Regions from separate parts of the Xylophilus rhododendri genome, predicted to be linked through region 1. Evidence: predicted binding sites of a transcription regulator. Region 1 holds the regulator's gene; the other holds the start of a gene.
What was found. Region 1 encodes FNR, which switches genes on or off when oxygen is low (the NO sensors DNR and NnrR bind a similar motif). Its sites were predicted from a motif close to TTGATNNNNATCAA; they were not measured.
Positions count from the first base shown of each region.

Region 2: GT347_RS05675 (universal stress protein) is a predicted target of FNR. The motif match lies at 1,679-1,692, and genes of this name have one in related genera.

Region 1 is NZ_CP047650.1:4,465,213-4,468,595, forward strand. It holds gene rfbA (glucose-1-phosphate thymidylyltransferase RfbA) at 1-434, shown strand, start outside; gene rfbC (dTDP-4-dehydrorhamnose 3,5-epimerase) at 431-979, shown strand; gene fnr (fumarate/nitrate reduction transcriptional regulator Fnr) at 999-1,751, opposite strand; gene hemN (oxygen-independent coproporphyrinogen III oxidase) at 1,836-3,269, shown strand; gene GT347_RS20690 (amino acid ABC transporter ATP-binding/permease protein) at 3,289-3,383, opposite strand, start outside.
Region 2 is NZ_CP047650.1:1,272,782-1,276,164, reverse strand. It holds gene GT347_RS05680 (CocE/NonD family hydrolase) at 1-1,083, shown strand, start outside; gene GT347_RS05675 (universal stress protein) at 1,091-1,618, opposite strand; gene GT347_RS05670 (Bug family tripartite tricarboxylate transporter substrate binding protein) at 2,064-3,077, opposite strand; gene GT347_RS05665 (helix-turn-helix domain-containing protein) at 3,183-3,383, opposite strand, start outside.

The DNA.
Region 1 (3,383 bases):
ACGAGAGCGGCAAGGCCGTCAGCATCGAGGAAAAGCCGGCCAAGCCGCAAAGCAACTACGCCGTCACCGGCCTGTACTTCTACGACGCCGACGTGGTGCGCATCGCCAAGGACGTCAAGCCCAGCGCGCGCGGCGAGCTGGAGATCACGGCCGTCAACCAGGCCTACCTCGAAGCCGGCAAGCTGCGGGTGCAGATCATGCAGCGCGGCTACGCCTGGCTGGATACCGGCACCCACGAGAGCCTGCTCGAAGCCGGCCAGTTCATCGCCACGCTCGAGCGCCGCCAGGGCCTGAAGATCGCCTGTATCGAGGAGATCGTCTGGCGCCAGGGCTTCATCGATTCCGCCCAGTTGGAAAAGCTCGCCCAGCCCTTGAAGAAAAGCGGCTACGGCCAGTACCTGCTGCACGTGCTGCAGGAAGGGGTGCGCGCATGAAGGCCACGCCCACCGCCATCCCCGAAGTGCTGGTGATCGAACCCAGGGTCTTCGGCGACGCCCGCGGCTTCTTCTTCGAGAGCTTCAACCAGGCCGCCTTCGACGAAGCCGTAGGCCACCACGTGGACTTCGTCCAGGACAACCATTCCCGTTCCGCCAAAGGCGTGCTGCGCGGCCTGCACTACCAGATCCAGAAACCGCAGGGCAAGCTGGTGCGGGTGGTGCGCGGCTCGGTGTTCGACGTGGCGGTGGACATCCGCCGTTCGTCGCCCACCTTCGGCCGCTGGGTCGGCGTGGAGCTGACCGAGGACAACCACAAACAGCTGTGGGTGCCGCCCGGCTTCGCCCACGGCTTCGTGGTCACCAGCGAATCGGCCGACTTCCTCTACAAGACCACCGAGTTCTACGCGCCCCAGCACGAACGGGCGATCCTGTGGAACGACGCGGAACTGAAGATCGAATGGCCCGAACTCGGCATGGCGCCGCTGCTGTCGGGCAAGGATGCCGCGGCCAGCACCTTCCAGGCGGCCGAGACCTTCGCCTGAGATCCGGCGCGGGCGCGCCTCAGCGCCCGCTGTCCACCAGTTGGCTCAGCACCTCGGGCTTGAGCACCCGCACCTGCCGCTGGCGCACTTCCAGCACGCCGTCGTCCTGCAGCTTGGAGAAGGTGCGGCTCACCGTCTCCAGCTTCAGGCCCAGGTAGCTGCCGATCTCCTCGCGGGTCATGCGCAGCACCAGGTCGGAAGCGGAGAAGCCGCGCGACTGCAGCCGTCGCGTGAGGTTGAGCAGGAAGGCGGCCAGCCGTTCCTCGGCGCGCATGCTGCCCAGCAGCAGCATCACGCCCTGGTCGCGCACGATCTCGCGGCTCATGATCTTGTGGAACTGGCGCTGCAGCGGGGTGAACTCGCGCGACAGGGTCTCCAGCTGCGAGAAGGGGATCACGCAGACCTGCGAATCCTCCAACGCCACCGCGTCGCAGGCGTGTTTGTCGGTGCAGATGCCGTCGAAACCGAGCAGCTCGCCGGCCATCAGGAAGCCGGTGACCTGGTCGCGGCCGTCGGCGGCCGACACACAGGTCTTGAAGAAACCGGTGCGCACCGCGTAGAGGCTGGAGAAGGGGTCGCCCGCGCGGAACAGGGTCTCGCCGCGCTTGACCGGGCGGCGGCGGTCCACCAGCGAATCCAGGCGCTGCAGGTCTTCCTCGGCCAGGACGACCGGCAGGCACAGCTCGCGCAGGTTGCAGTTGGAGCAGGCCACCTGGAGCGCCTGGCGCGTGGGGGTGGGAACGGCTGAAAGGGCGGTGGAGTCGGTGGACACGGGTGACAAGTATGCACGCGGGCGTTTCCACGGCGCTTGATCCAGATCAAGTCACCGGGACGGCGGCGCGGGCACATTGGCGCGATGTCCGCCGTCACCATTCCCCTGGCCGCCGGCCGCACCCGCGCCGCGCCGCCCGTCCTGTCGCCCGAGCTGCTGGCACGCATGGGCGCGCCCGGGCCGCGCTACACCTCCTATCCGACCGCCGACCGCTTCGTCGAAGCCTTCGGCCCGGACGACTACCGCCGCGCCCTGGCCGCCCGCTCGGCCGGCCCCGGCGGCGCCGCGGTGCAGCCGCTGTCGCTGTACCTGCACATCCCCTTCTGCGAGTCGATCTGCTACTACTGCGCCTGCAACAAGATCGTCACCCGCCAGCACGACCGCGCCGCCGAATACCTGCTGGCGCTGGACCGCGAGGTGGCCCTGCACATCGAGGCGCTGGGCGCGCGGCCGCGGGTGTCGCAGCTGCACCTGGGCGGCGGCTCGCCGACCTTTCTGTCCGACCTGCAGCTGGCGCGGGTGGTGTCCACGCTGCGGCGCGCCTTCAGCTTCGAGGCGGATGCGGAAATGGCCATCGAGGTCGATCCGCGCACCGTCGATCCGGCCCGGCTGGAACGCCTGGCCGCGCTGGGCTTCAACCGGCTGTCGCTGGGTATCCAGGATTTCGATCCGCAGGTGCAGCGCGCGGTGCACCGCGAGCAGGGCTTCGGGCAGGTCGAGCTGCTGATGCGGGCCGCGCGCCCCCTGGGCTTCCGCTCGATCAGCGTGGACCTGATCCTGGGCCTGCCGCAGCAGACGGCAGCGAGCTTCGGCCGCACGCTGGAGCAGATCCAGGCGCTGCGGCCCGACCGCATCGCGCTCTATTCCTACGCCCACCTGCCCGAACGCTTCAAGCCGCAGCGCCGCATCGCGGCCACGGCCCTGCCCACGGCGGCGACCAAGGCGGCCATGCTGGGCGAGGCCATCGCCGTGCTGGCCGCGGCCGGCTATGAACACATCGGCATGGACCATTTCGCGCTGGCCGGCGACTCGCTGGCCGTGGCCCGCCGCCGCGGCCGGCTCAACCGCAATTTCCAGGGCTATACCGACCAGCCCGACGGCGACCTGATCGGCCTGGGCGTCTCGGCCATCGGCCGTGTCGGCGGCTGCTACAGCCAGAACGCCAAGACACTCGACGAGTACTACGACGCCCTGCGCCAGGGCGTGCTGCCGGTGGTGCGCGGCCTGGCGCCCACCCGCGACGACCTGGTGCGGCGCGCCATCGTGATGGCGCTGATGTGCCAGGGCGAGCTGGATTTCCAGGCCCTGTCGGATGCCTACCTGATCGACATCCGCTCGGCCTTCGCCGCCGAGATCGCGGCGCTTCAGCCGCTGGCCGAACAGGGCCTGCTGAGCCTGGACCGCGACGGCGTCTGCGTGAGCGAGCTGGGCTGGTTCTTCGTGCGGTCGATCGCCAGCGTGTTCGACCGCTACCTGCAGGCCGACACGGCGCGCGCCCGGTATTCGCGGGTGCTCTGAAACCCGGGTCGCCGGCGCCTCAGGAGGCGGTCGGCGAGAGGCGCGACAGGGACAGGCCGCCGATGTTGTCCGAGAAGGACAGCACCACGTCGCAGGCCATCACCACCCCCGGCC
Region 2 (3,383 bases), 2.7 Mb from region 1:
CTGCGCGACATGGCCGGCGAGATGGCCTTCCGCGAAGAGGGCATGCTCTACGACCCGCAGCTGCACAGCGGCGCCTGCAGCCCCTACTGGTACCTGAACGAGGTGGCCGGCAAGGTGGCGGTGTATTCGGTCTCGGGCTGGTACGACGGCAGCAACTTCGTGCACGGTTCGATCTCGCGTTTCCTCACCCTGAAGGGCCAGGACGACCGCCTGCTGATCGGCCCCTGGGACCACGGCGCCCGCACCAATGGCTCGCCCTGGCGCACGGCGGGCCGCGGCGCGCCGGAGTTCCCCATCCTGTCGGAGGTGCTGCGTTTCTTCGATCGGCACCTCGCCGGCCTGGAGACGGGCCTGGAGGCCGAGTCGCCGGTGCACTACTTCTGCACCCATGCCGAGCAGTGGCGGCAGGCCGCGCAATGGCCGCCGGCCGCCACGCCGACCGACTGGTTCCTGCAGCCCGGCCGCCTGGCCCCGACACCGGCGCAGGTGGTGGAACACGCCGAACTGCAGACGAGCTTCGCCGTCTCCAGCGGCCAGCACAGCCGCTACGAACGCCTGCGCGCCCTGGCCATCGTCGATTACTACCAGGACTGGCCGGAGCACGAGGCCCGCATGCTGTCCTTCCGCTCCGACCCGCTGCCGCAGGCGCTGGAACTCGCCGGCCATGTGCTGCTGGAGCTGACCCTGTCCTGCAGCCAGGGCGACGGCAGCCTGTTCGCCTACCTGTCGGAAGAGCTGGCCGACGGCAGGCTGGTCTACATCAACGAAGGCTGCCTGCGCCTGTCGCACCGGGCCGTGTCGCCCGCGCCGGAGAACTACCGCACGGCCTGGCCCTTCCGCGAATACTCGCGCCGCCTGGCGCGGCCGATGGACCCGGCGGTGACGGAGACGCTGCAGATCGCCATGCTGCCCGTGGCCTGGCAGCTCGCGGCCGGCAGCCGGCTGCGGCTGTCGCTCTCGGGCGCGGACGGCGAGCATTTCCAGCAGGTGCCGCATGGCAGGCCGCCGCTCTACCGCTTCGAGCTGGGCGGTACCCAAGGCTGCAGGCTGCAACTGCCCGTGGTCGATCCGGCACGGGCCTGAACAGGCGCTATTCGAAGGACAGGGCGGCCGTCGGCTGGTGCACATGGGCCGGCGGCTGTGCCTGCGCCGGCGCGTGCACGGCGGCCGGCTCGGGCTGGCGCACCAGCAGCACCGGCACGGTGGAGGTGCGCAGGATGCGTTCGGCATCGCTGCCCAGCAGCAGCCGGCTGGCGCCGCGCCGGCCATGGGTGCCGATGACGATCAGCTCGGCCTGCCAGCCGCGCACCTCGTCCTCGACGACTTCGTGCAGGCGCCGGTCCAGCCCGTCGTGGATCGCGGTCTCGACCGGAACACCCGCCGCCCCGGCCGTGGCCGCGGCCGTCTCCAGCAGTTTCTCGCCGTCGGCGCGCAGCATCGACAGGCAGTCGCCCATGAAGCCGCTATAGGCATCCGTCATGTAGCTGAAGGCGAGCTGGTCGACCACATGCAGCAGGCGGATGCGGCCGTGCGTCTGTCGCGCCAGCCCGATGGCTTCCTGCAGGCCGCGCTGCGAGGTGGCGCTGCCGTCCACCGGCACCAGGATTCTTTGGTACATGGCGATCTCCTTCTGGGGAATGTGAGGCCGCCAGTCTGCTGCCCGGTCCGCGCGGGCTGCTTGACCTCGATCAAGGAAAAGGCATGCTCCCCAAAGCCGACGTCAGGCAACCGAAGCCTTTATCTCGACCTTCGTCTGGACGAGCCGCCGCCATCTGCCTCAAGGCTGGGCTCGGGTGTGCGCCGCGACACCGTCGGCTTGACCGGCGCCTTGCGGAACTCCGTCGGGGATTCCGGTGGCGGATCATGTGCTCAGCCAAAACGCCCGCTTTGCGCTGGATGAACTCTTGATCCTCGTCGGAGAACTCTTCGATGATGCTTTGCAGCGTAGTGCTCATGATGCTTCCTGACTGGCGTCGGCAAGCATTTTCAGGTGCTTATCACAACGCTTGTCGGCTGCTTTGATCAGACGCTTTTCATCCCCCGCCGCCCCGGCTCGACGAACCTCAATCGAACTTGACGCCCGACTCCTTCACCACCTTGGCCCAGCGCGCCTTCTCGGTCTTGATGAACTCGCCGAAGCTGGCCGAGGTGCCAGGCCGGTATTCGGCGCCCAGGTCCTGCAGGCGCTGCTGCATCTCGGGCGTGGCCAGGATCTTCTGCACGGTCGCATGCAGCGTGGCCACCACCGGCGCCGGTGTGCCGGCCGGCGCCACGATGCCCTGGAAGGAGCCCGTCTCGAAGCCGTTCAGCCCGGCCGACTCGGCCACGGTGGGGATCTCCGGCGCGGCCGGGAAACGCTTGGCGCTGGAGATGGCCAGCGCCTTCAGCTTTCCGCCCTTGACCATCGGGTAGGTGGCCACCATGCCGTTGAACAGCAGGTCGGCCTGGCCGGCCATCACGTCGTTGATCGCCTGCGAGCCGCCCTTGTAGGGCACATAGGTCCAGACGATGCCGGTGCGCATGGCGAAGTCGATGCCCGCCAGGTGGTTGGCGCCGCCGGTGCCGGAGATGGCGAAGTTGATGGAGTTGGGCTTGGCCTTGGCCAGCGCGATCAGCTCCTTCACGTCCTTCACCGGCAGCGAGGGCGAGGCCGCCAGGATGTGCGGCGAATAGGCCACCAGGATCACCGGCGCGAAGTCCTTCACCGGGTCGAAGGGCAGGGTGGGGAATACGCTGGGCGCGATGGCCAGCGAGCCGATGTCGTTGAGCAGCAGCGTCAGCCCGTCCGGCGCGGCCTTGGCCACATAGTCCGAGCCCAGGTTGCCGGTGGCGCCGGCCCGGTTCTCCACCAGCACGGTGGCGCCCAGCGCCTCGGAGAGCTTGGGCGCCAGGATGCGCGCCAGGATGTCGGAGGTGCCGCCCGCCGGGTTGGGCACGATCACCTTGATCTGCTTGCCGGAAAAATAGCCTGCGCCGGCATCCGCGGCCAGGGCCTGCAGAGGCCAGGCGCACATCGCCAGCGCTGCGGCGATGCCCGTCGCCGCCAGGCGCCGCGGCTTCGACATGGAATGCTGCATCTTGTCTCCATCGGGATTGATAACGTTGTCATCTTCCAGGCGGAAGGCGAAAGGATGACACCGTGATTTCCCGAGAAACCTCTTCCCCGCTGCTCGCGTCGGGACTTATGTCCAAACCGACTTCCGGTGCACGGACAAGGACTGGGCCAGCCTGGCCATCTGGGGCCAGACCGTCTTCGGCGAGACATGGGCCTGGGCGGCAGCCTCTTCCACCGCCATGACGAGCATGGACACCGGGGCTTCGTCCAGCAGATGCACCAGGTGCGGAATGAAGGTGGGCGGCGCTTCACCGCTGACCAGGGCTTT